4 regions of the Clostridium chromiireducens genome follow, and region 4 is predicted to be linked to each of the others. Evidence: riboswitches for the same ligand, from Rfam matches in the RefSeq annotation. Region 4 holds a riboswitch; each other region holds the start of a gene.
What was found. A riboswitch is a leader RNA that binds a small molecule or an ion and turns the genes downstream of it on or off. The one in region 4 is predicted to bind S-adenosylmethionine.
Positions count from the first base shown of each region.

Region 1: it holds a riboswitch for S-adenosylmethionine, as region 4 does, so the genes downstream of both, D2A34_RS21175 (trans-sulfuration enzyme family protein) here and D2A34_RS11665 (pyridoxal phosphate-dependent aminotransferase) in region 4, are expected to answer to the same signal.
Region 2: it holds a riboswitch for S-adenosylmethionine, as region 4 does, so the genes downstream of both, metK (methionine adenosyltransferase) here and D2A34_RS11665 (pyridoxal phosphate-dependent aminotransferase) in region 4, are expected to answer to the same signal.
Region 3: it holds a riboswitch for S-adenosylmethionine, as region 4 does, so the genes downstream of both, D2A34_RS08940 (vitamin B12 dependent-methionine synthase activation domain-containing protein) here and D2A34_RS11665 (pyridoxal phosphate-dependent aminotransferase) in region 4, are expected to answer to the same signal.

Region 1 covers NZ_QXDJ01000006.1:116,488-124,733, reverse strand. The annotation lists gene D2A34_RS21195 (PTS mannitol transporter subunit IIBC) at 1-644, opposite strand, end outside; gene D2A34_RS21190 (TolC family protein) at 948-2,225, opposite strand; gene D2A34_RS21185 (MarR family transcriptional regulator) at 2,568-3,053, shown strand; gene D2A34_RS21180 (trans-sulfuration enzyme family protein) at 3,124-4,260, opposite strand; gene D2A34_RS21175 (trans-sulfuration enzyme family protein) at 4,313-5,461, opposite strand; SAM riboswitch class I at 5,599-5,716, opposite strand; gene D2A34_RS21170 (ABC transporter permease) at 5,984-7,252, opposite strand; gene D2A34_RS21165 (ABC transporter ATP-binding protein) at 7,243-7,980, opposite strand; gene D2A34_RS21160 (HlyD family secretion protein) at 7,986-8,246, opposite strand, start outside.
Region 2 covers NZ_QXDJ01000007.1:71,251-79,496, reverse strand. The annotation lists gene hpf (ribosome hibernation-promoting factor, HPF/YfiA family) at 1-220, opposite strand, end outside; gene D2A34_RS22450 (ComF family protein) at 636-1,292, opposite strand; gene D2A34_RS22445 (hypothetical protein) at 1,265-2,281, opposite strand; gene recD2 (SF1B family DNA helicase RecD2) at 2,300-4,528, opposite strand; gene metK (methionine adenosyltransferase) at 4,880-6,055, opposite strand; SAM riboswitch class I at 6,434-6,532, opposite strand; tRNA gene D2A34_RS22430 (tRNA-Tyr) at 6,650-6,734, opposite strand; tRNA gene D2A34_RS22425 (tRNA-Thr) at 6,747-6,821, opposite strand; tRNA gene D2A34_RS22420 (tRNA-Val) at 6,849-6,924, opposite strand; tRNA gene D2A34_RS22415 (tRNA-Tyr) at 6,932-7,016, opposite strand; tRNA gene D2A34_RS22410 (tRNA-Thr) at 7,029-7,103, opposite strand; tRNA gene D2A34_RS22405 (tRNA-Val) at 7,131-7,206, opposite strand; tRNA gene D2A34_RS22400 (tRNA-Tyr) at 7,214-7,298, opposite strand; gene D2A34_RS22395 (hypothetical protein) at 7,460-7,861, opposite strand; gene yyaC (spore protease YyaC) at 7,958-8,246, shown strand, end outside.
Region 3 covers NZ_QXDJ01000002.1:784,280-792,525, forward strand. The annotation lists gene D2A34_RS08925 (B12-binding domain-containing radical SAM protein) at 1-732, shown strand, start outside; gene D2A34_RS08930 (DUF1646 family protein) at 845-1,867, shown strand; gene D2A34_RS08935 (MraY family glycosyltransferase) at 2,036-2,989, shown strand; SAM riboswitch class I at 3,118-3,228, shown strand; gene D2A34_RS08940 (vitamin B12 dependent-methionine synthase activation domain-containing protein) at 3,327-4,010, shown strand; gene D2A34_RS08945 (homocysteine S-methyltransferase family protein) at 4,000-6,411, shown strand; gene D2A34_RS08950 (8-oxo-dGTP diphosphatase) at 6,847-7,302, shown strand; gene D2A34_RS08955 (MBL fold metallo-hydrolase) at 7,538-8,246, opposite strand, start outside.
Region 4 covers NZ_QXDJ01000003.1:83,615-91,860, forward strand. The annotation lists gene D2A34_RS11660 (copper homeostasis protein CutC) at 195-803, shown strand; SAM riboswitch class I at 1,484-1,595, shown strand; gene D2A34_RS11665 (pyridoxal phosphate-dependent aminotransferase) at 1,778-2,935, shown strand; gene D2A34_RS11670 (MetQ/NlpA family ABC transporter substrate-binding protein) at 3,049-3,891, shown strand; gene D2A34_RS11675 (methionine ABC transporter ATP-binding protein) at 3,959-4,987, shown strand; gene D2A34_RS11680 (methionine ABC transporter permease) at 4,991-5,653, shown strand; gene D2A34_RS11685 (FAD-binding oxidoreductase) at 5,794-7,161, shown strand; gene D2A34_RS11690 (ethanolamine ammonia-lyase reactivating factor EutA) at 7,451-8,246, shown strand, end outside.

The DNA.
Region 1 (8,246 bases), on a different contig from region 4:
GATTTACCCACTTCTTGTGCTTGTTGTATTCCAAGTGGAGATAATATTCCATGATTAATTGCATTGTTTAAGAATAGTACCTTAGCTGGTTCAATGAAAATATCTATTAATGGTAGAAGACCCATGTTAGTAACTATAGTTGCTAAAGCACCTAATGTGTTTGAAAAAGCAGTAACTACTGGTTCAATACACGTATAACCTATAAGTGATACAATCGCACCAAATATACCAGCTGAAAAGTTATTTACTAACATTTCAAATCCTGTTGGAACTTTTCCTTCAAATAATTGATCTACCTTTTTGATTACGAATCCACCAAATGGTCCCATAATCATTGCACCTAAGAACATTGGAATAGAAGCACCTACTACAACTCCTGCTGTTGCTATTGCACCAACTACAGCACCTCTTTGACCATATACTAGTTTACCACCAGTGTACCCAATAAGTATTGGTAATAAGTAAGTTATCATTGGACCTACTAGCTTACCAAAGTATTCATTTGGAACCCATCCTGTAGGAATAAATAATGCCGTTATTAAACCCCAAGCAATAAATGCACCGATGTTAGGTAATACCATACCACTTAAAAAACTACCTAATCTTTGTACGCTTCCCTTAAGAGACGTTTTGTTAGTTTCCATAATAAAACCTCCATTTATTTAATTAATATAATTTAATATTAGTTCTTTCATTTACTATCTTAAACTATGCGTAAAACCTTTTCAATTTAAACAACTTCAAAATTGAGTCACGTTTTCAATGACAAATTTAAAATTTCTAATATTCAAGGTCTAAAAAGCCATAAACACTAAACCAAGCGTACTTTACCCCCAATAAACTTCCTACTTAAACTAATACAGAAAACAGCAAAAAAAATAGTAACTTCTAATTAAATTATTAAAAGTTACTATTTCAGTTCACCTAATTATACTCTCGATATGATTTTAAAAAGCCAACCACGGCCTTTGTATTTTTTCTTTTAATGTATTATAACTATCTATTGCAGTCCTCAATTGAATATCTAAATCTTGACTATTTGCAACTTGGGTATCATAATCTGATTTTGTCATCAGACCTAAATCATATTTTAGTTTTAATGTACTAAGTTGTCTATTATTTATCTGTATGCTACTCTTCAGATAATTTATATTGTCTTCTGTGGCAAGCAAATTGGTATATATAGTTTTAAGCGATTCCTTGTAAGTTTTTTTAGTTTCTTCTAACGTAGTTTCTTGAGTGTACACTCCTAACTTACTATTTAAATAAGCTAATCTCAATGATAGAGTAGTTGTATATGCACTTATATTAGTATTGTATTGATTCATATCATCAACATATTTCATATATGCGCCTAAATCATCAGTGTTTGCAGGTTTTGAAGGCTTCTTCGTAATTGCTTCATTGGTTTTATCTTCTGCTTTCTTTACATCCTCTTCGGACACTTGATTATCTTTGTCATCATAGTAATCTTTTTTTAACTTCAATAATTCACTACTATATTTTAGATACTTATCTATTGCATTATCCAAATATTCATCTATTGAACCATCTATTTTAAGTTGTTCATACTTAATATCTTGCTCCAAAGTGAACTTTGTTACATCCTTGCCTGTTAGTACCTTAAAACTATCTTGAGCATCTCTAAGTGTATTTATGCTTAAATTTTGTTGATTTTGTAAACTTTGAATTTGTAACTCCGTACTATCAAAATCTATTGAAGTCATGATGCCTAAATCTTTCTTTAATTTAGCATTACTAATATCCTTCTTTTTAAGCTCTAATATTTTTGAAGCCTTGTCTATTTTCATTTGGCTTGTAACTATATTATTGTAAGCAGTAGTAGTTTTTTGTACAAGCTTATCTTCATCAAAGTCTCTTTGTTGTTTCAACTGGCTTAATGTATTATCATTAATATCTTCATCGTAGTCCTTGTGGTCACTATCAGCATCCTTGGCATCATCAATTTTTTCATTAATATCATTAACCTTATCTTGATAGCTTATTTTCTTTTCATCTAATGCTAGAGTATTACTATTACTTATTGCTGCTTTTATAGCATCATCTAAAGTAAGAAGGACTTTTCCGTTTACTTGTATTTGTACATTTGCAGTAGTATTATTAGTACTTTCTACATTGTCTGATGCAAAAGCTGGAACAATACTTCCGCTTATAATACTTATACCAATCGCAAATGCAACAATCTTATTTACGTTCTTTCTCATGTTTATTCTCCTCTTATTTAAATTTTATCTTACTATTAAATACATTATTTTAAAGAATTAAAGGTTCCATTTCTAACTTGTCCTAATAAATCTAATAATACTCCTTACTTACTAAGTTGTAAAATTAATAATAACTGGAATATATTATTTTTTTCTTAACTAAAACTTAATTCCACCTTATAATTCCTATTAAATTTTTAGATATTGTGTTAATAAATTGAAACTATATAATGATTATATTTTTATAACTATTATAAGTCAATAATCTTTTATATTGTTTTCAGATTGTTAATAGTTTATAATTAAGTAATATACTATTACGTAAGGAAGGATTGTTTTTATATGGATAAAGATAACTTATTCAAAGTAGCTGATTCTTTAGTAAACTTTTTATGGATTATTAAAAAGTATGTACTTAAGGAAAATGATATTGCAAAAAATTTTCAATCTCCAGAAAAAGTTATAGAAGGTTGTATTCCCGATTTTTCGATACCACCATCACATATTAAGGTTATCTTTTATCTTGCTGAATTCAATTCATCTCCTATTTCTCAAATTGCAGAAAACTTAAATATATCAAAGTCTAATATGACTCCAATTATAGATAACTTAATTAGTCACGGATTAGTTAATAGATATTCCGACTCTAACGATCGAAGAATTCTTCGAGTTGAGTTAACAAAAAAAACTTTCGATTTATTGGATTCTTTTCGAGTTGCAATTTGCAATTCATTTGTTGATAAAATATCCGAACTCTCAGACGACGAAATAAGCACGTTAGATGAATCCATCTCAAACCTTATAACCATAATACGAAAACTAAAATAGAATATAACGCATAGTTAAAGGTCTGATTGAATTGATATTCAATCAGACCTTATTTTTACTTTTATATTTCTTATTTTTCCATTGCTTCCTTAAATGACTCTATTAAATCGTCAATATCCTCAAGCCCAACAGATACTCTTATTAATGTATCTGTTATTCCAAGCTCTTCTCTCTCTTCTTTTGGTATTGATGCATGGCTCATCTTAGCTGGGTATGAAACTATAGTTTCAACACTACCTAAACTAACAGCTACAGCTACATTCTTTACGTTATTTAAGAATACTTTTGTTCTATCAAATGTTTTAAATTTAAAAGATAATACTGCCCCTGCTCCATCTGCTTGCTCTAGATGCAATTCTCTTCCTTCCATCGAAGGTAGTCCAAGATAGTACACCTTCTCAACTTCTTCTCTTGACTCAAGCCATTCGGCTAATTTTTGAGCACTTTTTTGAAGCGCATCTAACCTAACTTTTAATGTTTTTATACCTCTAACTAAAAGCCATGAGTCTTGTGGTCCAAGTACTGCACCAAAAGTATTTTGTATTTGATAAACTCTATCTCCTAATTCTTTTGTTTTAGTTACAACAAGACCTGCTATAACATCACTGTGTCCTCCAAGAAATTTAGTTGCGCTGTGTACAACGATATCTATACCAAGCTCAATAGGTCTTTGTAGATATGGTGACATAAATGTATTATCCACTATAGTTATCGCACCATTTTCTTTAGCTAATTTACTAGCTGCTCTTAAATCTGTAACTTTTAACAATGGATTTGAAGGTGTTTCTAAATAAAGTCCCTTAGTATTTTCTTTAAACGCTTTTTCTATCTCTTCAATATTTGACGCATCTACAAAAGTAAATTCGATATTAAATCTCGAGAATAATTTTGTAGTAGCTCTATACGTCCCTCCATATACATCTCCACAGATTATAACATGATCTCCTGATGAGAATATTGACAATACTGAACAAATAGCTGCCATCCCTGATGCAAATGCAAATCCACATTCACCACCTTCAAGCTCGGCTATCAATTTTTCTACCACATCTCTAGTTGGATTTCCTGATCTTGCATAATCATATTTTCCGAAATTCTCTATGTCAAATTGGTGAAATGTTGATGTTTGATATATCGGAGTGCTTACCGATCCTGTTGTAGGATCTATGTCTCCACTTGCATGTATTAATTTAGTTCCAAAATTCATATTTAACGCCCCATTCTTATTTTTATTGTTTCTTACTTTAAAGCTATATAATCTATTTTCCAATTGCATTTTCTAAATCTTTTATCAGATCATCTATATTTTCTATTCCAACTGATAATCTAAGTAAATACTCATCTACACCTAATCTTTTCTTTATATCTTCTGGAATTTCTGAATGGGTTTGAGTTATTGGATATGTTATTAGTGTTTCAACTCCACCCAAACTTTCTGCAAATCTTATTATTTTAACTCTTTCTAGAATATTCGGAATTAATTCTTTATCTTTTACTCTAAATGATAATGTTGCCCCAAAACCAGTTGATTGTCCTTTGTTTACTTCGTAACCCTCGAAATTCTCTAATCCTACATAATAAACTTTTTCTACCTTAGGGTTACTTTCTAAAAATTTTGCTATCTTTATTGTATTTTCTTGTGACCTTTCTAGTCTTATATGTAAAGTCTTTATCCCTCTTAAAATTAACCATGAATCAAATGGCGATAAAGTCGCACCTGTTGACATATGAATTCTCCTAAGCTTTTGTAGAATTTCTTCATCATTTGCTACAATAAATCCTGCCAATAAATCGTGATGTCCTCCTAAGAACTTCGTTCCACTGTGAACTACTAAATCAGCTCCCAATTCTAACGGCCTTTGATAGTAAGGAGTCAAGAAAGTATTATCCACAATTAACAATAAACCATTCTCTTTAGTTATCTCTGCCACCGCTCTTATGTCCGTTACCTTCATCATTGGATTAGAAGGAGTTTCTATAAGAATAGCCTTTGTATTTTCTTTAAGAGAATTTAATATATTCTGTGTATCTGTAGTATCAATAAATGTTGCTTCTAATCCAAAATCTCTAAAAATATCATCAAATAATCTATATGTGCCTCCATATAAATCATCAGACAAAATTATATGGTCTCCAGATTTAAACAAGTGTATACAGGCCGTAATTGCTGCAACTCCTGAGGAAAACCCTATTGCTGATTTGCCACCTTCTAAAACAGCTAATGTTTTTTCAGCTTCTTCTCGAGTAGGATTTTGAGCTCTTGCATAATCATACCCAGTACTATTATTAAGCCCATGATGTTTAAATGTGGCAGCTTGATATATTGGAAAGCTTATAGCGCCTGTAGCTTCATCTCCACCTGATATCCCACTGACTGCAATTGTTTCAAAAGATTTTTTTAAAGTCATTGTTTTGCCTCCTTTAATTTGTTTTGCTTAATGCATTCTTTATTGCTAATAACGTAGATAATAGTAATTAAAAAAGCCACTTCAAAAATAAGAAGTGACTTTGTAGCCATAACATAAGTTCTAATAAGACTTAATTCCTCTCATTTTTCAAGATATTCTCTTGCAGGATTTAGCACCAACGAAAAAACTTATATAAAATTTTTTTCAGGTTGCCGGGTTTCAAAGGGCCAGTCCCTCCACCACTCTTAATAAGATTAACTTATCCAGATATTTTTTTGTTAATACTAATTATACATAGTTACAGAGACTTGTCAATAAATATTAGTAAAAATATCGACTTTCTATGTCATTAAAATTATAGAATGTTTTTTTATACTTTGAAAATTCTTTTCAATAAAAGAGAAGATAGCCAAATTAGGTTTTCAATCAAACCATAGTGACTATCTTCTGAAACTAAATTCTACTTATGCATACTTGTATTAAATATGTGATTGAGATTTACTCATTATTATTTTTATAAACTTATTCGTATCTTAAGGCTTCAATCGGATCAAGGCTTGCCGCTTTTTTAGCTGGATAGTATCCAAAAAATACACCTATTGCCATTGAAAAAGTGAAACTTATTAAAATTGTTGGTACAGATATCGATATTGGTGATTTTAATACCAGACATGCAATTATTCCCATTCCAATTCCCAGTACTATTCCTATTGTACCACCAATTGTACATATTATGACCGACTCAGTTATGAATTGCATTTTTATATGGCTACTTTTAGCCCCAAGAGCCTTTCTTGTTCCTATTTCTCTTGTTCTTTCTGTAACAGATACAAGCATTATATTCATTACTCCAATTCCACCTACGAGTAATGCTATTGCTGCAATTACAGATATGCCCATGGATATCATACCAAGTACTGATGTAATTGATTCTGCTTCATTTTGAAGATTCATAACTTGCAATTCCCAATACTTATTATTTTTATATAACTTATCTGTATACTTCTTCATATCCTTAACAAATTTTTCTGAATCAACATTTGTATTTGGTTTAATCATAAAACCATAGTAATTTTTATTCTTCTGCTCTGCTTTTGCAGTAGTTATAGGAATATATAAGCTAGTTTGTATATCCTTTTCTTTTGCCGCGGTCCCTCCTCCTTGAAGAAATGATGGAGGCTGATATTTATATACTCCTACAATAACATAGGTTTCAATACTATCTTGTACATAGACCTTTATTTCTTTTCCTATAGGATCAGACTTTCCTTTAAAAATATTATTTACGAGTTTATCTGAAACTACTGCGCTTTTTTTCATGCCTTTAATATCTTTATCGGAAATGAATCTCCCACTAATCATCTTTACATTATTAACGTCTTTATATCCATCATTTACTCCTGTAGTCGTTATATTAGCATACACGTATCCATCTTTTACTTTTCCTTGTCCTGTATCCGAATCTATACTTATATTGCTAATTCTATCCGAAAACGCTTCCTTAATTGAGTTTATCTGCTCCAAAGTAATAAGGTCACTATCTTCTGGTGATTTACCCGAATATCCTCTGTCAGAACCATCTTCACTCTTTTCTCTTACCTGAACCATCATATTATTAGCACCTAGCTTATCTAACTCACCTGATACTTTTGCAGTTATCGCACTTCCGATGGATACAATTCCTATAACAGAAGATATTCCAATGATAATTCCAAGCATAGTTAATAGTGATCGCATTTTACTTGCCCTTATTCCTGCTACTGCAAGTAATATATTTTCTTTTATAAACATATCTTTTCACCATCTGGAAATTTTTTAACATACTTGTCATTATACTCTTCTGATACTATATTTCCATCCTTTAGCGTTATAATTCTTTCCGTTTCCTCTGCAAGCTCATGGTTGTGAGTAATAAACACTATAGTCTTACCCTCTACTTCATGTACCTTATGAAACAAATCCATAACTAATCTTCCTGTTGAGGAGTCAAGAGCTCCAGTTGGTTCATCTGCTAATATTATACTAGGTTCATTTGCAAGTGCACGAGCAATAGCAACTCTTTGTTTTTGTCCCCCTGATAACTCGTTAGGAAGATGCTTCATTCTATCTTCCATTCCAACAAGTTCTAAAAGCTTTTCTGCTCTTTCTCTTCTTTCATGCCTATTCATTCCATAATAAAGCATTGGTAACTCAACATTTTTTAAGGCTGAGCTTCTTGGTATTAAATTATAGGTCTGAAATACAAATCCTATTTTTTTATTTCTCACTTCTGATAATCCATTATCTGTTTTTTCACCAACATTTGTACCATTTAAAATATATGTTCCGGAAGTTGGCCTGTCCAGTGCTCCTATAATATTCATTAAGGTACTTTTCCCTGATCCTGATGCACCAACTATTGATACAAATTCACCTTCTTTTATTGTTATATCTATATCTTTAAGGATATCTAATTGATTGGGAGTTCCAATATAAAAGCTTTTAACAATATTTCTCATATCTATTATATTATCTTTCAAAAAGTTCACCCCTCATTTATCTTAATTTTTTCTCCAACTTTACAAGTCGAAGGATCATCAATTATGATAATTCCATCAGAAATTCCCTCACCTGAAATTTCAACATTAAAATCAGATTCAACCCCTGTATCTACTGGAATCTCCTTAACTATATACTTATTAGGCTTATCATCAGCTTTTTCTGCTATATATATACTTTTACTATCATTATTTTGAACTATACTCTCAGATGAAACTGCAAAAATATCTGATTTCTCATTTAAAAT
Region 2 (8,246 bases), on a different contig from region 4:
ATGACTTGTACATATCAGAAGTCGATTCCTCACCTCTTAATACTACCCCATTAAACGGAATCATAACTTCTATTTTATGTCTATTTTTTTGAACACTTAGTGTAACCTTAGCTTCTACGCCCACTTCAAAATACTTTTCCAATTTGCTTATCTTTTTTTGCACTATTTCTCTTAGTGCATCTGTTAGTTCTATATTTTTTGCTATAACTGTGACTTTCATTAATTCCAGCCCCTCTCATATGAAAAAGTTTTTTAAACTTAATATCTTTAAGTTATTATTATTTTATCATCTTTTTACTAACTTAACAAGACAATTATCAGTTTATTCTGAAAATTAAGCGCAAAAAATAAATCTAACTGTAAATTTCAGATTAGATTTCTCATTTGATCCGTTAGCAATAATTCAAATATAAATAAAAGTAAAGCTAGTTGACCTGGTTTTTGACCCCACACTCGCCTGCTGGAGCTTTTGCTAATAGAATTTAATCCCTCACTACTAACCCTCTCAGAATATAACTGGCAGGACTTACTTCTATACCGCACCATGCTCCTTAGACATTTTGCCTAAATTACGTGGATCGTTTTGCCTGCGACTAGCTTCGACTTTCAACCACAAACCTAGCTTTACATTAATATTATATATGACTTTTGGCTAAGGTCAATAGTTTTATATCGTTTACTTGATATTTTTTTAATAATTTATACGCTTCATTAATGGTTGCACCGGTAGTAATTACATCATCTATTAGTATAATATTACATCCCTTTAATTTTATTCCTCTTTTTACATTAAAAGCATTTTTTATATTTTCGTATCTTTCTTCCTTTTTTAATGTTTTCTGTTCTTTTGTTTCCTTACTTTTAATTAATATCTCTAAACTTCTAATTGATAAATCTCTAGATATCTTTTTAGCCATATATTCGCATTGATTAAATCCTCTTACCTTTTTTGATTTTTTTGATAGAGGTATATATGTTATTATGTATTCCTTGTAGTTAAAATTATTAATAATATATTCTTCAAGCAGCTCTGTTAGTATATCCCCCGCCGTAAAATTGTTCTTATATTTAAACTTTAATATTAACTCCTTTAATACTCCACCATAATAACCGTAGCTTATTATTTTATCTTGATATAAATTCTTTATTCTTTTTATATCTTTTCTACAATTTTCACAAATTCCAAAACAATCATCATCTCTACATATAATGCAATAATTTTCTCTTGGATATATTACTTCAATTAGTCCTTCCCACAAATTTCTTATAATTCTATTAAGCGTTTCTCCCATACTTTTTTATTGAAATCTCTTGCCATACTTTTTGCTCTTTCCATATCATCTGATACCTCATTTGAAACTAATAAAACCTCAGGTAATTTAAGATTTACATTTCTTATTTGTCCACATACATATAGTAGTTTCTTATACGTATATCTCTCATTATCAGAAAATAATATTACTGCATCATCCATATAGCAATATTCAAGTAACTCCTCTATTTTATTGGTTATTACAAATATTGCCTTATCTTTATATTTTGATACCTTTTCACATCTCTTCATTTCATCCTTCTCTGATACTTTTATTACCTTCACGTCTTGAAGCTTTAATTTATTAGAAAAATAATCATATACTATGCTAAGTTTTTCTCTGTTTGGTACATAAATAACTACTTTATGATTGCTTTCTCTGAACCACTTAAAATAGTCATAAAGAGTAAATGGAATATCTAAATTTAGATCTATTCTAGTTGTTAATATTCTAGGTTCCACAAAAGGTTTTTTGTAGTTATATGCTACAAGCTCAAGCTTCTCACCAACTAGAGCCAATTTTTCTATACTATATATCAGCACTCTTTTGCCCAAACTTGCACAAATTTCAAGCATATCTCTTACAGTTACATTACTTAAATTAGAAAAGTATGTAATGTCATCAAAAATCACCAAATCATAATGTTCTTTAACCTTCATCAAGTTGCTATAATGAATAAATGTAAAATCTGAGTTCGAATGCCCCTTTTCAATATAAGAATGAGTTATATTTGAATTAAGTTCTCTTACAATGTTAACAAGTTCTCTATTCTCTCCATTCTTTCCCCAAACATATAATACTTTATTATTGTTTTGGGCAAGCTTACATATTATATTTGAAAAAATACATGATGTATTAAACGGAACTGTAACAATTGTTAGAAATTTGATATTTTTCTTATACCAATACTCTATTTTATCAAATGCGTATTTCAAATCTTCTTCTGTTACTTTAGATACATTCCTCATACACCTATCTCCCTTCAATTAATTTTCAAACTCATCTTTAGTTATTATATCTTTAATTCTATGTTTTAATGCCGAATATCTTTCTATGCTATTTGTATTATTAATCATATACATTAATGCTTTTTGAAATCCAACAACAACTACTAATTGTTTAGCTCTTGTGATCCCCGTATAGAGTAAATTACGGTTCATCAAAAAAGGTGAACCCATAAACACTGGCATTATTACAACTTTAAATTCGCTTCCCTGACTTTTATGTATTGTAGTTGCATATGCTAAATCTAATTCATCTAAAAAATTAAAATCGTAAATTACTTTTCTTTCCTCATCAAATATAATGGTAAGAGTTTTTCTCTCATCATCTATACTCTCTATAAATCCCAAATCACCATTAAATACACCAACACCTTCACTTTCACCATAACCACTAACTCTAACCCATTTTAAAGTATAGTTGTTCTTAGTCTGCATAACTTTATCTCCTTCTCTAAAAATTATATCTCGAGAAGTCTTTTCTTTTTTATCTTTTGATGGTGAATTAAACATTTCTTGAAGAATAGTATTTAAGTTAGTTACTCCGAGCACCCCTTTTCTCATAGGCGTTAATACCTGCATATCTTTTAATTTATCCCATGATTTATTAAACTTAGGAAGTCTCCTATTCATTAAATCCATTATTGTATTAGCTATTCTTTCTTGATTTTCTTCATTAATAAAGAAAAAATCTTTATCCTTTTGATTTAATAATGGCATCTCACCTTGATTTATCCTATGTGCATTTACTACAATCAGACTTTCTGACCCCTGCCTAAAGATTTCTTTTAATCTTACAACCTTTATATATTCACTTTCTATAAGATCCTTTAATACGTTTCCTGGCCCAACAGACGGCAATTGATCTACATCTCCTACAATTATTAATCTTGTTCCTAAATTAATAGCTTTTAGTAAATTTTGCATTAGCATTATATCAATCATAGATGCCTCATCAATGATTATCACATCGCAATCTAGAGGTGATGATTCTCCTTTCTCAAAGACCGATTCATCATCTTCCGCGATCCCCATTTCTAATAATCTATGTATTGTTTTAGCTTCCCTTCCTGTTGATTCAGTCATTCTTTTAGCAGCTCTTCCTGTGGGTGCTCCAAGTATTACCTTCATCCCATTATTCTCATAAATATGTATTATAGCTTTTATTATTGTTGTCTTACCGGTTCCAGGACCTCCTGTTATTATTTCTATACCGTTATTAAAAGCTCCACTAATCGCTTCCCTCTGTGACTCTGCAAATTTTATATTTTGTTCCTTTTCAAATACATCAATTTCAAAATCAATGTCAGAATTTATAGTTTGTATTTGTTGCAACCCTAAAGTAATTATTTTACTTGTCACACCTAGCTCACAATAATAGTACTGGAGTAAAAAACCCACTTCAATTCCATTTACATTTTCAACAATAATTTTTTGCTGCGCCGACATATCATATATGTTCTTCTCGATTACTTCCTTAGATATTAATAAATTTCTTTCACATTCCTCTATTATATTATCCTTCGGCATAAATGTGTTACCTGCACCACAAAATTGATTCATTACATATTTAATGCAGCTTTGTATTCTAAAATCTGAACTGCCTTCAATTCCTATACTCATTGCAATTCTATCTGCCGTCTTAAATCCAATACCGGATATTTCATCACATAGTATATAAGGATTATCTGCTACTATATGTCTTGCATTTGGTCCAAATTTCTTATAAATCTTCATGCATTGGTTATTAGTAACGCCATGTTTATGAAAATATAGTATTATATCTTTTAAGCCTTGTTGTTCTATATAAGATTCATATATTATTTGAAATTTTTTTTCGCCTATGCCTTCTATTTCCGTAAGCCTTTCGATATGATTTTCCATGATATCTAAAGTTTCTTCACCAAACTTTTCTATTATCTTCTTAGCTGTTACAGGTCCAATTCCATGTATTATTCCAGCACTCAAGTATTTCTCTATTCCATCTAATGAGTTTGGAAGAAGTTCTTCATAATCTTGAATATTAAATTGATTACCAAACTGCTTATGCACTGTCCAGTATCCTGTTAATTTTACATTCTGTCCTTCCTTCAAAAACGGAACAGTTCCAACAGCATTAATTAAATTTTTCTCATTCCTAATCCTACAAACTACATAACCAGTATCCTCACTTTTAAATACAATGCTTTCTACAAAACCATTTAGAACTTCCATAGAATCTCTCCAAACTTTTTATGTTTATTTAAACTGCTAAGAATAAAATTTAACTTTAGATTTATTTCTTTTTTTATTATATCACAAATAAATTGCACAATAGTTTAACACTATTAATTTGTTAATATTATTCTAATATAATAATTTCTTATGAATATTAGACTTATTTGAAAGTGACGGTCTCAAAGATATCTAACAACAGCATACATTAACTAATTCTTAATAAAATTAAAAATTCATTACGCAATAAAGCTGTCCTAAATAAATTTAAGACAGCTAATAAATACATCTATACTATTTTTAAGTTACTCTAGTGATTTAAATTACGCTTTAATTAGTAACAATTAAAGCTTAGATATATTTTTTTATTTCTTCAGCTTTATTTAATTGTTCCCATGGTAGATTAAGATCATTTCTACCGAAATGTCCATAAGCAGCTGTTTGTCTATAAATAGGTCTTCTTAAGTCAAGATCTCTAATTATAGCTCCTGGTCTTAAATCAAAAACTTTTTCCACTATTTCAACAATCTTATCTTCATCAATCTTTCCTGTTCCAAAAGTTTCCACTTCAATTGAAACTGGTTTAGCAACACCAATTGCATAAGCTAATTGAATTTCAAGTTTATCAGCAACACCTGCAGCAACTAAATTCTTAGCTACCCATCTTGCAGCATAAGCAGCTGATCTGTCTACCTTAGTTGGATCTTTTCCAGAGAAAGCTCCGCCACCGTGTCTACCATAACCACCGTATGTATCAACTATTATCTTTCTTCCTGTTAACCCTGAATCTCCTTGAGGGCCTCCAACAACAAATCTACCTGTTGGGTTAATGAAATATCTAGTTTCACTATCTAATAACTCTGCTGGAACAACAGCGTCTATAACATACTTTTTAAGATCTTCTTGAATTTGTTCTAAAGTTACTTTCTCATCATGTTGTGTTGATATAACTATAGTATCTATTCTCTTAGGTACATTATCTTCATATTCAACAGTAACTTGAGTTTTACCATCTGGTCTTAAATAATTTAAAGTACCATCTTTTCTTACTTCTGTAAGTCTTCTTGATAATTTATGAGCCATGTATACTGGAAGCGGCATAAAATCCTCTGTTTCATTAGTCGCAAAACCAAACATCATACCTTGGTCTCCAGCTCCAACTGCCTCTACTGCATCTTTTTCACCTTTTCTTGATTCAAAAGCTTCATCAACACCCATTGCAATATCGGCTGATTGTTCATCTATTGATGTGATAACTGAGCAAGTATCACAGTCAAATCCGAATTTTGCTCTATCATATCCAATTTCTCTTACTGTTTGTCTAACTACCTTTGGAATATCAACATAACAATTTGTTGTTATTTCTCCCATTACCATAACCATACCTGTAGTAGTGCATGTTTCACAAGCAACTCTAGCAAGTGGATCTTGTGTCAAAATAGCATCTAATATAGCATCAGAGATTTGGTCACACATTTTATCTGGATGCCCTTCTGTAACTGATTCTGAAGTAAATAATCTTCTCATTTTGTTCTCTCCTTCACTTATATATGTATCATTTTATTTTATACATATATTATTTTATTTTAAAAAACTTATATCTACTTATTATATTTTAAATACAATATAAACCAAATTAAATTACTCTTCTCCATTGATTTCTAATATTTTTTACTTTAATAATTAAGCATGCGTAAACTTAATTATATCAAGTGAAACTTGATTCAGGTGGAGCTTATTCTTCATCTGAATCTTAGTTGAAGTTATACCTTCAAGGGGTGCCTCGTCTAGGGTCGTTCCACTGTTAGCAACAATCTTAATAGGGATTAGGAGCATTACAGTTGCTAGACATCAGATAAATAAAAAAAGCTCTTCGATAAGAAGAGCGCGATTTTAACAATCATTTTCTTATCTTGTAGAAATATCTACAGGAATTGGCACCTTATATTAATACAGGTTGCCGGGTTTCACAGGGCCCTATCCCTCCACCTCTCTTGATAAGAGTTACATAATTTAATTTTCAAAAATATTTTATCATAGCATCCATAATTAGTCAATATTATAACTATCTATTATTATGCTAATATTCAATAAAAAAGAATAAACTATGTTTATTCTTTTTGGTGGAGGAAGATGGATTCGAACCATCGAAACGAAACGTAACAGATTTACAGTCTGCCCCCTTTGGCCACTCGGGAATTCCTCCATATTATTTTGTTGGAGCTGGCAATAGGAATCGAACCTACAACCTGCTGATTACAAGTCAGCTGCTCTACCGTTGAGCCATGCCAGCATGTTTATTTGATTATATTTTTTAAGATGGTGGGCACAACAGGGCTCGAACCTGTGACCCCCTGCTTGTAAGGCAGGTGCTCTCCCAGCTGAGCTATGCGCCCATCTTAATGGTGGAGGAAGATGGATTCGAACCATCGAAACGAAACGTAACAGATTTACAGTCTGCCCCCTTTGGCCACTCGGGAATTCCTCCATATTATTTTGTTGGAGCTGGCAATAGGAATCGAACCTACAACCTGCTGATTACAAGTCAGCTGCTCTACCGTTGAGCCATGCCAGCATGTTTATTTGATTATATTTTTTAAGATGGTGGGCACAACAGGGCTCGAACCTGTGACCCCCTGCTTGTAAGGCAGGTGCTCTCCCAGCTGAGCTATGCGCCCATCTTAATGGTGGAGGAAGATGGATTCGAACCATCGAAACGAAACGTAACAGATTTACAGTCTGCCCCCTTTGGCCACTCGGGAATTCCTCCATATTGTTTTGTTTGTTGCACTTGTCGTATTGCTAATCAACAATGATTAGTATATCTGCAAAGTGATTTTATTTCAACTCTATAATTACTCTTTTTAGCGAAATTATCCCCGGATTACTTCATATTTCTACATCATACTTCCATTTAACATAGTAATCTAATTATTTTTTTATTTTTTCATTTATTCTCTTTATATCTAAAAATGAAGAGCTTAGTTGTTCCAGTTTATTGTAATCCTCACTCGAAAGTCTCTTCTTTAAAAGCTTAAAAGCATTTATTACTCCTTTTTCCTCATCAGGTTCTTCATAATATTCTTTTATTCTTCCCATATCTAGTGCTGATAGTTTTTTCATTATTTGTTCTAATTCTTTCTTATTTTCAGGTGATAATTGTTCCAATATTTTTCCTTTATTTACTTTATATATTGATTTTGTATATGACACCACCGTTTCAACATCTTCTTTTTTTGCACTCATTTGACCCTGTGGTTCCCAGTAAAATACTAAATAAATATTCATTATTACTGTGATAAATAAAAATAAACCTATTAAATACTTCTTCATAAATACCTCCTTTATTACTATTAATTACCATTTATATTTTTTTTATACTATCTTCTTTCTATTCCTCATATATATCTATAAAGGGGGTATATATTCTTGATGAAACCAGATATTAATCTTAAATTTAATTACAATCTAACTTTAGAAATTAAAAATTATATCACCGAAAATACGGTAATAGTTTGCATTGGTACTGATAAATGCATTGGAGATTGTCTTGGTCCATTAGTTGGAACTATACTAACTGAGAATTTCTTCCCCCTACCTGTTTATGGTACCTTATCTTCTCCAATTCACGCCTTAAATATAGATGAACGCTTAAGTGAAATACAATCCAATCATCCTGATGCATCTATTATTGGCGTTGATGCTTGTTTGGGTGATG
Region 3 (8,246 bases), on a different contig from region 4:
TTAAGAAATATAGACCAGCATTTAGATTTAATAGCAGGACTTCCAGGAGAAGATTATGAATCTTTCAAAAAGTCTTTTAATGATATGTATGAAATAAAACCTGAAGAAATACAACTTGGTTTCTTAAAGTTATTAAAAGGATCTTCTATGAGAGAAGATGCAGATAAATATGGAATGGAATATTCACCATACCCTCCATATGAAATTTTAAAAACGGATAAACTTTCTTATGAAGAACTATTAAAGCTTAAGAAAGTAGAAGAAATGGTTGATAAGTATTACAATTCTCAAAAGTTTAAGCTTATAATTAAGTATTTTGAAGATAAATTTGAGAAACCTTTTGATTTTTATTATAGCTTAGGCATGTTTTTTGAAAAACAAGGATACTTTAGCAAAAATATAGGAAATGCAGAATATTACAAATTATTTCTAGATTTTAATGAAATGATACTAAAAGAAAGCAATAAGTACTTAAAAGAAATAATTAGATTTAATTATCTAATATACAATAAAAGAAGAGGATTACCTGAGTTTTTAAGAAGTGATATGTTAAAGGAAGAAGAGAAAAGTATTAAAGAGGAACTAAGAGAAGAATATTCGTTTAAAGAATATCAATTAGAAAAATTCAATATGGACATAGAAAGATATATTTCAAATAATGAAATATTAGATAAAAATTCATATTATATTTTTAATGATAATTCTAAATATATATATTTAGAAAATAAATAGGATGGAATCTAATTAAAGCAATAATTGAAGTGGGGATTTTAAATAATAACTTTATTATTGCTTTGAGGACTTATTTTAACCTATCATATGACAAAGGAAGGGAGGAATAATAATGTTGTACATATTAATCTCACTTTTAGTAATAACTTTCGTATTTCCTATTATATCGAAGACGGTAGAAGAAAACCTTGAACCATTTCTATTTATTATAGGGATTCTGGCATCTATTACTTCTGGTGTTCTAAATAAAGAACTTTTTTTAAATATTTTTAAAAATGAATTTATGTATATCATCGTATTAGCTGTACTATTAGGTGGGTTATTATTTAAAGTGTTAACTGATCATGTGAACGCAGTACTAACCAATATATTAAAATATATTCCACTAAAGTTTTTTGTATATTTATTAATTGTAGTTTTGGGGCTTTTATCCAGCATTATAACTGCAATTATAGCATCTCTTCTACTTGTTGAGATAATAAGTATGCTTCCGATTAGTAGAAAAAATAAAATAAACATAAATATAATTTCATGCTTTTCAATTGGGCTTGGAGCAGTATTAACACCAATAGGTGAGCCTTTAGCTACAATTGTTGTTTCAAGGCTTGATGAAAGCTTTTGGTTTCTTTTCAATGAGTTTGGTATTTATATTATTCCAGGCATCTTGATTCTTGGAATTTTTGGAATGATATTTGCAAAAGAGGAGAGGATTCAAGAAGAGAAAGAAGAAGAAATTATTATCCAAGAAACAAATAGAACTATAGTAATAAGAGCACTTAAAATTTTCTTATTTATTATAGCATTAGATTTACTAGGGGAAGGATTTAAACCAGTTATTGATACATATATAATATCTCTCGATACCCGTTATCTATATTGGGTTAATATATGCTCAGCAATTCTAGATAATGCAACATTAGCTGCAGCTGAGATAAGTGTTAAAATGTCAAAATTACAAATTGAAGCGGTATTAATGGGATTACTTATTAGTGGTGGAATGATGATTCCGGGGAATATTCCTAATATTATTTCAGCTGGTAAATTGAAAATTAAAAGTAGCGAATGGATTAGGTTAGGTGTTCCATTAGGATTTTTCATTATGATAATTTACTTTGTAATTTTATTTGTCAGATAGATACATAAATGAATAATAGAGGTTAAATATTTTAAGAGATGGCAGCAACATTAATAATTTTGTAATTGATATAACATATCATTAATAGTATAATCTAATAGGAAGTAAGCCATTATGGAATACTTGGGGATAATTTACTTCTAAAGACTTAACTAAGGAGTAGGAAAGATGGATTATATATTAGCGATGGTAGTTTCGCTTTCAATTGCACTGATTATCATGCCATTTCTTATGAAACTAGCTAACAAATTACATTTTACAGATAAACCAAATAAAAGAAAGCAACATAAAGCTCCAACACCATTGTGTGGAGGGATAGCTTTATATATTGGTTTTTTTATATCATATTTTATATTTTATAAAGATGATGATATGAAAAAACAATTAGCAATTTTTGTTGCAGCAACAATGATAGTATTAATTGGACTAATAGACGATTGGTATAAGTCAAAAGGAAAAGAATTTGCCATATTTCCAAGGTTGGTTATCCAATTGTTATCAGCGATACTTGTATTTAAAGCAGGAATTTTTTTTAGAGGGTTTACAAATCCTTTTACAAATTCTTATATAGAATTGAATTCAACAATACAATTTATACTTACAATAACATGGATATTTGGAGTTACCACTGTAATCAATTGGTCTGATGGAATGGATGGATTAGCAGGAGGTTTGTCATTAATTTCTGCGATAACATTTTTTCTAGCAGCACTTATACTTGATCAAGGTAAATCAGCATTATTATCTATAATATTGGGTGGAACAATTTTAGGATTTCTATACTACAATAAGTTTCCAGCAAAAGTATTCATGGGTGATTCAGGAGCAAATTTTTTAGGATTTATTCTAAGTATTACTGCGTTAGACGGTGCGTTTAAACAAGCTACAGTTATGAGTTTATTTATACCAATATTAGCTTTGGCTGTTCCAATATTTGATAATTTATTTGTTATATTTAAAAGATTTTCGGAAGGTAAACCGGTGTATCAGGCAGATAGAAGTCAAATACATTTTAGGTTGGAAGAAAAAGGTTTTACAACTGTACAAGTTATAAATTATATCATGCTCATAAGTTTAACTTTTAGTATATTTTCTATAATTCTTTTGTTAGTAAAACAATAAACCATGTAAGAAATAAAACAAATTATATATTGATCAAAATTAGAGCACTTGTTTATATTTTAATTTAGACTATGAAAAATAAAATCTTTACAAACTATATTTTATAATATATAATCACTAAATATAAGAACTTATCAAGAGTGGTGGAGGGACTGGCCCTGTGAAACCCAGCAACCGGTTTATTTTTTTGAAGTATACTTGGTGCTAAATCCAGCAGTGTAAGAACTGAAAGATAAGGTGTTTTAGGAAGTTTTAAGCCTAGAGGAATGCCTTTAGGCTTTTTTTTATAACTTTATGTAAGTACATATTTATATTTTAGCAATAAGGTGGTGAACAAATGGGGGCTTATGAACTACAGATAAACAGAGATGAAGTGCTAAGGTACCTGGGGTATAAAGGGCAAGATATAGATGAAAAGATGATTTCAATAATTGATGAATGCAGAGAAGAGATTAAAAAAATTATAAATCCTAGAGTTGTCTATAATTATAAAGATATACATCAGAATGATGAAGGTGTAGAGGTTATAACTACAAATTTAGTCTTAAAAGGCAAGGATATAAAAGAACATTTAAGCAATTCTAAGGTATGTGTATTAATGGCAGTAACCTTAGGAAATGAAGTAGAGAAAAAGACAAGATTATATGAAAAGATTGATCTAACGAGAGCGCTTATATTAGATGCTTGTGCTACTACTGCGGTAGAAGAAGTTTGTGACATAGTTGAGAATGATGTTAAAGAAAAAGCCGCATTGGAAGGTATGGATATAACTTTTAGGTATAGTCCAGGTTATGGTGATTTACCCTTAGATGTTCAAAATAGTTTTTTAAGAGCTTTGGATGCACAGAAAAAGATTGGACTTACTGTATCAGAAAATAATTTATTATTTCCTAGGAAATCTGTTACAGCTATAATAGGAATAGTAGAGAATGGAATAAAAAAGAAAAAAAAGAGCTGTGAAGAATGTAATAATTATCAAAATTGCAGTTTTAGAAGAGAGGGCGAAAATTGTGGGGCTTAAGGAATATATAAAAGATAATATATTAATATTTGATGGAGCAATGGGGACTATGCTTCAGAAAAAGGGATTAAAACTAGGTGAAAATCCTGAACTATTAAATATAAAAGAACCAGATATAATAGAAGAAATTCATAGGGAATATATAGAAAGTGGTGCAAATGTAATTACAACTAATACTTTTGGTGCTAATGAACTTAAGTTGAAGCTTTGTAATCTTGAAGTAGAGGTGGCTGTAGATGCTGCAGTAAAGATTGCACGAAAAGCAAAAGGAGATAGTAATACCTACATTGCTTTAGATATTGGACCAATTGGAGAACTTTTGGAACCAATGGGGACTTTGAGTTTTGATAGAGCATATGAAATTTTCAAACGTCAAGTGGTTCAAGGTGCTAAATCGGGTGTTGATATAGTTCTAATTGAGACGATGACCGATTTATATGAGCTTAAGGCTGCAATACTTGCAGCAAAAGAAAACTCAGACTTACCTGTATTTTGTACAATGACCTTTGAAGAGAATTTAAGAACATTTACAGGATGTTCTCCAGAAGCCATGGTACTTGTACTAGAAGGATTAGGGGTAGATGCACTAGGAGTAAACTGCTCATTAGGGCCAAAGCAATTGAAACCTGTTATAGAGGAAATATGTAATTTGGCACATATTCCAGTTATGGTTCAGCCTAATGCAGGACTTCCAACGCTATCAATAGGAAATGAAACTAAATATGATGTTACAAAAGAAGAATTTGCAGACACATTATGCAGCTTTATTGACTCGGGGGTCAGAGTTATTGGAGGATGTTGTGGAACAACTCCAGATTATATAAAGGAATTGAACTTAAGAGTAAAAGACAAAAAACTTACAGCTGTAGAAAGAAGTTATTATTCAGCAGTATGTACGCCTTCAAAAGTTGTGAGAATAGATCGTGTTAGAATAATAGGTGAACGAATTAATCCAACTGGTAAAAAGATATTTAAAGAGGCACTAAAAAATGGAGATTTTGATTATATATTAAACCAAGCTGTTTCTCAAATTGAGGCGGGGGCACATATTTTAGATGTAAATGTTGGATTACCTGAAATTGATGAACCTACTATGATGCATAGGGTTATAAAAGAAATTCAAGGAATAATGGATACACCACTTCAAATAGATTCTTCAGATCATAAAGCTATAGAAACGGGACTTAGATATTATAATGGGAAGCCTATCTTAAATTCTGTAAATGGTGAAGATGAAGTCTTAGATAGAATACTACCTCTAGTAAAAAAATATGGAGCTAGTGTTGTCGGTTTGACTTTAGATGAGAGAGGAATTCCAGCAAAGGCTGAAGAAAGATTTGAAATTGCTAAAAAAATAATTGATAGAGCAGCGCATTATGGAATTAGGAAAGAAGATGTATTTATAGATTGTTTAGTATTAACTGTTTCTGCACAACAGAAAGAAGTTCAGGAAACATTGAAGGCTGTGAGAATGGTTAAAGAAAACTTGGGCGCAAAAACAGTACTGGGAGTTTCTAATATATCTTTTGGTCTTCCAAATAGGGAATTAATTAATGAAACTTTCTTAGCATTAGCTCTCGCAAATGGATTGGATTTACCTATAATTAATCCAAATGTAAGTGGAATGACTAGAGTCATTGATTCTTATAATGTACTATACAATTATGATAAAGGAGCCGAAGTATATATTAATAACTATGCTAATGTTGAAGTATCAACAGCAGTTACTGCTAAAGGTGGCGGAGCAGGAAAGAATACTTCAAGTAATAATGTAAATGTAGAACATGATTTAAAATACATTGTTATCAAAGGGTTGAAAGAAGAAGCGAAACAAGCTACAATAGAACTCTTAAAAGTCAAAAAAGAGCTTGAAATAGTGAATGAATATTTAATTCCAGCTTTAGATGAAGTAGGAAACAAGTATGAAAAGGGAGAACTTTTCTTGCCACAATTAATTCAAGCTGCTGAAACCGTAAAAAACTCTTTTAGTATTTTAAAGGCTGAAATAGTAAAGAGTAATGCTAAATCTATCTCAAAAGGCAAAATAATAGTAGCTACAGTAAAAGGTGACATTCATGATATAGGAAAGAATATAGTAAAAGTAATATTAGAAAACTATGGCTATGAAATGATAGATTTAGGTAAAGATGTACCTGTAAAAACTGTTGTAGAAGAAGCTAAAAAGCATAATGTTTCTTTAATAGGATTAAGTGCCCTTATGACAACAACTCTTAGGAGCATGGAAGAAACAATTAAGGCCTTGAGAGAAGACGGATATGATGGGAAGATATTCGTTGGTGGAGCAGTAGTAACAAAAGATACTGCTGAAAGAATAGGGGCTGATTTTTACGCAAAAGATGCAAAAGAATCAGTAGAAATAGCAAAAGAAGTATTAGGTTAATACTTAGATAATTTCTGATAAGCTTAAATTATATAATAAACAACCGAAAGAGAAGGAGCTCTGTTACTCGGTTGCTAGAAAATAGAACTGTGGATTTCAAACATTAAAAGTTGCACCATTCCTGCTTGTTCCTTAGGCAAGCTAATGACAAGCAAGAATGGAACAACTTTTAATGAAGAAATGCCTACAGTTCCATTTTCAATGCAACTCTGCGTAAAAGAGCACCTTCTCTTTCTAGTATATAATATATGTCAAAGTATTAATTTTCTTTAAATTTTGTTTGTCTAAATAATAATACAAATAAATGGAGAATTGATAAAATAATGCAAAGATAAGTTATAATAATTATAGAAAAATATGTATTAACCTAAGCTGTTAGCTTTATCGAATGAAGCATAAGATTTTAGTTTTATAAATTGTGGGGTGGAGTAGATAATGTCAAAAGTTGAATTAACAAATATGTGTATGATTTATGATAGAACTAATAACAAGGTTTTAGTTCAAGAGAGGATTAAGTCTTGGAAAGGCATTGCTTTTCCGGGAGGACACGTTGAGGATGGAGAAAGTATAGTAGAATCAATTATTAGAGAGATAAAGGAAGAGACCGGGTTAACTATATCTGAATTAGAGCCATGTGGAATTATTTATAGATTTAATGACCAAACGGGTGATAAATATTTCGTATTCAATTATAGAACTGAAACATTTAGTGGAGAACTTTTAGAAGAAACTGATGAGGGCAGGGTGTTTTGGATTAATAGGGAGGAGTTGCTGGAACTAAAACTCTCAGATGGCTTTAAAGAAAGATTACCAATGTTTTTTGATAGGAAGTTTTCTGAGGGATTTGGAACTTGGAATGAGCATAACATAAGTGAATTAAAATTTAGATAAAGAATTTACATATGAAAATATATAGAAATTCAAGACATATGTACTATTGTAATAAAATATTAATCGGGATTAAATATACAAAGAACTTTATATTTAGAGGTTGTACCTATGAGTTTGTCCTAAACTATATTATAGAGCAAACTCATAAGGTATAGCCTCAATTTTACTTTTGTTAAAACAATTATAAAGCTGCGATTTGTAGATATAATTAGGTTATTTTATAGATAATGAATATTTATAATTCGATTATATCTAAATCATCAGGTACATATATTGTACCTTGGAATTCTTCTTTTCCTTCATTCGTATAAAGTTCTTTTCTCTTTTCTAAATTTTTATCTTCAGTATGATATAGTATAACATTTTTAACATTTAATTCTTTAGCATTTTTACATGCGTCTTTTGCGGTAGCATGATGTTTTTCATATGGTTTGAAAATTTCTCTTTGAGAGTACAGGCAAAACGCTTCATGAAATAAATAATCCACATTCTCACAGTAATCTTTAACAGCATCTCTATAAGGTTCATCGCCTAAAAAAGTCATGAATTTACCGTTTGAAAGTAAAGTCCTGAAACCATATTGAAGATCTTTAGTACTATGTATATCGAAGAAAGTAGTAGGTCTATCTAATATAGTGACAGTATAATTGTCGCTAATTTTATTGAATATAATTCTTGAATCAAACATATCTAAAAATTTTTTTTGAAGGACAAATGCCGAAATGGTTTTTACCGCATCTATAGAAGTTTCATGACAATAAATATTTAAGTTTCCAGTGTATTTATTATTTAATATGCCTTGCGCCACAGCACGAATAATCCACACACTACCTAATATGTGATCATTATGGTTATGCGATATAAACATATTATGTATTCTATTAATTGGGATATCTAACTTTTCTAAATTTGTAAGTATAGTATTACCGCCACCGGTATCAATA
Region 4 (8,246 bases):
AAAGTCAGATTATTTTATATAATTTTATCTGGCTTTTGCTTTTTAAAAATTATATGATTATATAAAGTAAAAGATAAAAATTAAATTGTTTAGGTTTAAAACGCTAAATATAACAATAAAAATCAACCTAAACATAGTCAAGGTACTTAAATTAAAGTTGAAGTTGTAATTTAAAAATACTGGAGGTAATAATTATGGCTATATTTGAAGCTTGTGTTGGAAATTATGAAGAAGCGATTTCGGCTGCAAAAAGAGGAGCAGATAGAATTGAACTTTGTGATAACTTGATGGAAGGGGGAACGACACCAAGCTATGGTACAATTAGGAAAACATTAGAAAAATTAGATATTCCTATAATGGTGATTATAAGGCCACGAGGAGGCAATTTTACATATATAAAAGACGAGATAGAAATAATGAAATATGATATACAAATGTGTAAGGATCTTGGAGTACATGGAGTTGTAATTGGAGCAATTAAAGAATCAAAAATAGATAAGGATATTATAAAAGAGTTGATTAGCCTAGCAAAACCACTAAGTATAACTTTTCATATGGCATTTGATGAAATAGAGGATAAGTATACTGCTATTGATGAATTAGTAGATCTTAAAATAGATAGAATACTTACAAAAGGTGGTGCTGAAGATGCTATATCTGGAAAGGATACTATAATAGAATTGATTAATTATGCCAATGGAAGAATCTCAATAATGCCTGGCAAGGGTGTTAATACAGATAATAGAGATTTTCTTCTTGCATATACAGGAGCAACTGAAATACACGGGAGTAAGATAATTTAAGCAGCTTAAACGTAATGTTTTGTATATAAGAAAACCAATGCTTAATAACTAAGCATTGGCATAGAATGTCTTATATATTATCCAAAATAGCGGTACTCTAATTTTGATCCCTATCCTTCGATAGGTGGGTGCCCTCACAGATGTTTAAATCGCCTTCAATGCCGTGCAAGGACTCATAAGAAAGTACATTGTCTCATCTAAATAATTGAGCTCCCGTAGTTTAAGTGTAGGTTCAAAATAAGAGCTTAACGAATATTTCAGAATTAATAAATCCATACATGGTGGTTAAACTGCACAAATAATAAACACATGTACAGATTTAAGCTAGTCCAAACCAAGATGTTACAAGGTATTACTAACTTATAATTTGGCAGGAAAATTATTAGAAAAGTATATATTTTTCAGCCGTGAAGTTATGATAACATATTTAAAATTTCTATGCAATAGATATGCCTATGGGAATTTAAACCTTAAGAATAAATTACTAGAACTCTCTAATTTGAAAACTCTACGAAGTGCTGAAAAATATTTGAATGACAAATATCTAGTGTAGAAGAGCATATATCTATTTTTGCTTGATGAGAACATTAGAAAATTAATATTAGTAAATAAAAATAAAGTATTGACAATGCAAAAAAACCAATGTATACTACACCTATAGGAAATAAGGAAAAACAAATAACTTATCAAGAGTGGTGGAGGGACTGGCCCTGTGAAACCCAGCAACCGATTTAATAAAATTTTTATGAAGATTCGGTGCTAATTCCTGCAGCTTTAGCTGATAGATAAGAGGGAGAATTTTTATGCAATGACGCACTAGAGTTTGATCTCTAGTGCTTTTATTTTTTAAAGTAAGTTTTTATAATTCTTTATTTTATTATTAAATGTAAGATAAAGAATTATTCTTTAATAATATATATGAGTATTTTGATAAGAATTATTTAGATACTAAGTTAAATTAGGGGGTTAAAGACATGCCGAAATTAAGTAACAGATTAGACTGGTTTTCTGAATCTGTAATTAGAAAAATGACAAGAATAGCAAATAAATATGGATCAATAAATCTTTCTCAAGGGTTCCCAGATTTTGATCCTCCAAAGGCAATACTTGAAGGATTAAAGGAAGTTGCAAATAAAGGACCTCATCAATATTCAGTAACTTGGGGTGCTCAAAACTTTAGAGAAAAACTTGCTTTAAAGCAAGAGAAGTTTATGGGAATTCATATTAATCCAGATGAGAACGTCCTTGTGACATGTGGAAGTACAGAAGCAATGATGTGTGCAATGATGAGTGTTTGTAATCCAGGAGACAAGGTGATAGTATTTTCACCATTTTATGAAAACTATACTGCGGATACTATTTTATCAGGAGCTGAGCCTATATATGTTGAATTAAAACCGCCAGCTTTTAATTTTGATAAAGAAGAACTAAGAAGTGCATTTAAGCAGAATCCAAAGGCGCTAATTCTTTGTAATCCATCAAATCCTACAGGGAAGGTTTTTACTAAAGAAGAGCTATTATATATAGGAAGTCTGGCAAAAGAGTATGATACTTTTGTTATTACCGATGAGGTTTATGAGCACATAATATTTAAACCTTACAAACATACTTATTTAGCGGCACTTGAAGGTATGTTTGAAAGAACAATTTCTTGCAGTTCATTGTCAAAGACTTATTCAATAACAGGATGGAGGCTTGGATACATAATTGCAAGTAAAGAAGTAATAGAGAATTGTAAAAAGGTACATGATTTTTTAACAGTAGGAGCTGCATCACCACTTCAAGAAGCAGCCATTAAAGGTTTAGAATTTAGAGATGAGTATTATGAAGAACTAAATAATACTTATGAGAAAAAAAGAAAGTTATTCTTAGATGGGTTAGATGAAATAGGGCTTAAGTATTATGAACCTCAAGGAGCCTATTATGTTATGGTCGATATATCTGAATTTGGATATGACGATGATTATAAATTTTGTGAATGGTTAGCACAAGAAATAGGAGTAGCAGCAGTACCAGGATCAAGCTTTTTTAGAGGAAATGTAAGTAATTATATAAGATTCCATTTTGCAAAGAAAGAAGAAACATTAAAAGAAGCACTTAAGAGACTTGAGAAATTGAAAGAGTATAGATAGTGAAAAATATGTAATTTTAATTAATTAATATAGTATTTAAACCAATGATAAATTCTAACAAAAATTACATTGGAAATTTAATATAATATCAGCAAAATATAGGGGGAATAAAAATGAAAATTATTAAAAAACTAGCGGCATTAATAGTATTAGGAACAATAGGAGCAAGCATAGTTGGATGCAGCAGTAGCAAAGAAACAGCAAAAACAGATAATAAAGAAGGAAATAAGAATATTCTAGTCGGAGTATGCCCAGGACCTTATGGCGATATGGTTAAAGAAGCGTTAGCATCAGCATTGAAACCTAAAGGATATACAGTTACAACTAAAGAATTTAGTGATTATATTCAACCAGATAAAGCTTTGGATAATAAGGAAATTGATGCAAACCTATTTCAACATACTGAATACTTAAAGAAATTTAGTGCAGATAATAATCTGAAGATTTCACCTGTAATTGTTGTTCCAACTTTAGGTATGGGTGTATTTTCAAATACATTAACTTCGCTAGACCAGTTGAAAGATGGGGCTAAAATAGCAATACCAAATGATGCGTCTAATTTAGCTAGAGCATTAAGACTATTAAAAGCAAATGGGGTAATTAAATTAAAGGATAATATTGATGAAACAAAAGCAACTGAAAAAGATGTTGCGGAAAATCCAAAAAATATTAAGTTTACACCAATTGAGGGAGCACAGCTTGCGAGAAGTATAGAAAGTGTTGATGCAGCGGTAGTGCCAGGTAATTTTGCATTTGCATCTAAACTTGACTATTCTAAAGCATTAACTGTTGAAAAACTAGCTGAAAATTATAAAAATGTAATTGCAGTAAGAACAGAAGACTTAGATAAAGATCTTGGGAAAGATTTAAAAGAAGCTGTAGAATCTAAAGAATTTAAAGATGCAATTGAAAATGGTAAATTCAAAGATTTCAGTAAACCAGACTGGTGGAAATAATACTGACTATAAACACATGAAATTATATACTTTTAAGTTGAATGTTAATATAGAGGTGGTGAAAACAATGATTGAATTAAAAAATATAAATATTGAATTTAAGTCAAAAGGAAGTTTAATTCAGGCGGTAAAGGATGTAAATTTAACTATTAATAAGGGTGAAGTATTTGGAATTGTTGGTTTAAGTGGGGCTGGCAAAAGTACTTTGGTAAGAGTGATAAATTTATTGCAAAAACCTTCATCTGGACAAGTATTTATTAATGGAGAGGATATTACTACATTAAAAAGATCAGAGCTTAGACAAACAAGGCTTAAGATAGGTATGATATTCCAACATTTTAATTTAATAAGTGGTAAAACAATTTATGAAAATATTGAATTTGTTCTTAAAGTTAATAATTATCCCAAAGAAAAAAGAAAAGATAGGATATATGAACTTTTAGAACTTGTAAATTTAAAGGATAAAGTTGATGTATTTCCTTCCAATTTAAGTGGAGGACAGAAACAAAGAGTAGGTATTGCAAGAGCTATTGCAAATAATCCGGAAATACTGCTTTGCGATGAGGCAACCTCAGCTTTGGATTTAGAAAACACAGAAGAAATATTAAAACTTTTGAAAGATATAAAAGATAATACAGGGATTACAATAGTATTTATAACTCATGAAATGGAAGTAGCAAAGAAACTATTTAATAGAGTTGCTGTAATGAGTAATGGTGAAATAGTAGAAGTTAATGACGTTTATTCAATTTTCTCAGATCCTAAACATGAAGTGACTAAATCATTAATTAACAGAAACTCCAATTTAGTATTACCAAAAGAAGTTTTAGATTCTGTAAGCAAAGGTGAAATTATTAAGGTTTACTATAAGGGAGATAATAGCTTAAAACCAATAATTTCAGAAGCGGCTAAGAATTTTGATGTTGATATTAGCATTATTCACGGAAAAATAGATTATATTGACGGAAAACCAATAGGGATATTAATTATCAATATAACAGGAGATAAGGATGAAATAGCAAGAGCAAAGATGTATATTAAAGAAAATGTTATAAGGACAGAAAGAATAGTAAATGAATATCTGGAGGTGATTTAATTTATGGATTCAACAATTGAAATATTAAAAAATGAACTTGGTCAAGCTGTCTTGGATTCTGGAAAGATGATTGGAACAGCAATGATTATTTCATTAATAATTGGAGGGGCTTTAGGTCTTATATTATATTTAACTTCAAGCAACTTGTTTTTCAAAAACAAATTATTAAACTCAATTGCAGGATTTATTATTAATGTAATACGTTCACTTCCTTTTGTTATACTGCTAGTATTATTACTGCCGCTTACTAAGATAATAGTTGGTACAAATATTGGTCCAGAAGCCGCAACCGTTCCTATAACAATTGCAGCAATAGCTTTTTTTGCAAGGTTATCCGAAGGTGCATTTAGCGAAGTTGATAAGGGAGTAATTGAGGCAGCAATTTCATCTGGTGCTAGTTTATATCTCATTTTATTTGATGTACTAATAGTAGAAGCATTTCCGAGTTTAATAAGAGCCATCACAGTAAATTTAGTAAGTTTAATAGGCTATTCAGCTATGGCAGGAATAGTTGGTGGCGGAGGTATAGGTGACCTAGCTATTAGATATGGATACTATAGATATGAAACTGGGGTTATGATTGTAACAGTTCTAATATTATTAATTTTAGTGCAAGCAATTCAATTGATTGGAGATGCTCTGGCTACTAAGTTATCGAGAAGATAGATATTTTATAGGTATCTTAAAATGTAGGAAAGTACTAGATATAAGTTCGAATGAGATTTAAAGGAGGTAAACTCTATTAATGAAATTTGTCTTATATCTAGTTATTTTTCTAAGATTTTAAACATTAAGGGGGCAAAACAATGGAATATACAAAATTAAAAGAAATAATTGGTGATGAAGCAAGAATTGTTTTTGGAGATGAAATAGAAAAAGAATATTTAACTGATGGGTTAAATTTAGAGTATGGAAAAGCAGATGTCTTAGTATTTGCAGAGAATACTTCAGAAATTATTGAGATTATAAAATTTGCTAACGAAAAATCAATTCCGATTACACCAAGAGGGGCAGGAACTGGACTTACAGGAGCAACAATACCAAATAACAGAGGTATTATATTAGATGTGTCAAAAATGAATAAAGTACTAGAATTAGATGAAGAAAATTTTGATATTACTGTGGAACCAGGAGTATTATTAAAAGATATTCAAGCGTATGTTGAGGAAAGAGGATTATTTTACCCACCCGACCCAGGTGAAAAAGCATCGACAATTGGTGGCAATATTAGTACAAATGCTGGGGGAATGAGAGCTGTAAAATATGGAGTGACTCGTGATTATGTACGTGAATTAGAAGTAGTCACAGGAAATGGTGAGCTTATAAAAGTTGGAAGTAGAACTATTAAGAACAGTTCTGGATTAGATTTAAAGGATTTAATTATAGGATCAGAAGGAACTATAGGTATTATAACCAAAGCTACGTTAAAGCTTATACCAAAGCCTAAGAATACGGTTAATATACTTATATCATTTGATAATTTAGAAGAGGGAGTAAATTCAGTAATTAACATAATAAAGTCAGATGCCAATCCTACTGCTATAGAATTTATGGAAAAAAACATAGTAGAGAATTCAGAAAGATTCTTAGGGTTGAAATTGCCTTCAAACAGAGGGAATGCTTATCTGATACTTACGTTCGATGGAGAAGAAACAGAAATAATTACAAATTATACAAAAGCAAAAAAAGCAGCGCTAAGCAGTGGAGCATTAGATTACAAAGTATTAAGTGATACAGAAGCAATAGATACTTGGCAAATAAGGGGCGCTCTAGCTAGTTCTGTTATGGAATTTAATGAACAAGTACCAATAGATATAGTAGTGCCTATAAGTAAGACGTCAGAGTTTGTTGAATTTACAAATAAATGTGGTGAAAAACATGGGCTTCAGGTTATTTATTTTGGACATGCTGGAGATGGAAACACTCATGTTAGTATAATAAGAAATGGCTTGGAAGAAACTGAGTGGAAGAAAAAATCTCATGCGTTAGCAGAGGAATTATATAAAAAAAGCTATGAACTTAGAGGAGTACCGTCTGGTGAACATGGTATAGGATTAAATAAAAGTGAATATTATAAGAAAGTTACTGAAAAAATTAATATTGAATATATGAAAAGTATAAAAAAGATATTTGATAATAATAATATTTTAAATATAGGGAAGGTTTATAGTTAATTAAAATAAGTTTTCAGTATATATAATTTACTTTTCAAAGGAATAGTGAAAATATATTTACAATAGGATTTTATAGGTATATAATTCCATTATTGAATAAACAAAGGCGTTTAAAGAATTCAATTCTTTAAACGCCTTATTATTTTCCTATCTTTAAATAAGATTAGGAAATAATTTATAATGTAAATTTTGAATAAAGAAGACAATGACGTCAATTATTACTTTGGCTCTTTGTCTTCTTTTTTATTATTGGAGGTGAAAAAGTATTTTACAAAGTGAAATATATAGTATAGGTGTTGATATTGGAACGTCAACAACTGAAGTTATAATAAGCAGATTAAAGATTAAAAACATCTTGAGTTCATCTTTAATTAAGGAAACAGTAATAGAAGGAAAAGAAATAATATATAAAAGTCCTGTTATAGTTACTCCACTTTTAGATGAAGTAACTATTGATTTTAATGGAATTAAAGATATTGTATCTAAAGCTTTAAAAGAAAGTAATATAGACAAAAATCAGATATCTACAGGTGCAGTTATTATAACAGGAGAAACTGCAAGAAAAGAAAATGCAGAAGAGGTTTCTAAAAATCTTTCAGAATACTTAGGAGATTTTGTTGTGGCAACTGCAGGTCCAAAACTCGAATCTTTATTAGCAGGATATGGTTCTGGGGTATCGGAAATGTCAAAGAATCTTAGTAGAAGGGTGGTGAATCTCGATATTGGGGGTGGAACGACTAATGTATCTGTATTTAATTGTGGTGAATGTGAGCAAACTTTCGCATTAGACATTGGAGGTCGACTTATTAAGTTTAATACTGATGGAGAAATTATTTATATTTCAAAGAGAATTGAATTTATGTTAAAAGAAATGAACTTAAATATTCAGGTAGGAAGAAAACCAAAACTTCAAAATTTAATTCATATATGTGAGAAATTATCTAATTGTTTACTAGAAGTATGTTGTTTAAAGGAATTAAGTGAGGACACAAAAAGATTATTTATTAGTGAAGGCTATGAGCCTTTTGAAACAGATTATATTAGTTTTTCAGGAGGAGTAGGTGAGTATGTATTAGAAGATCATA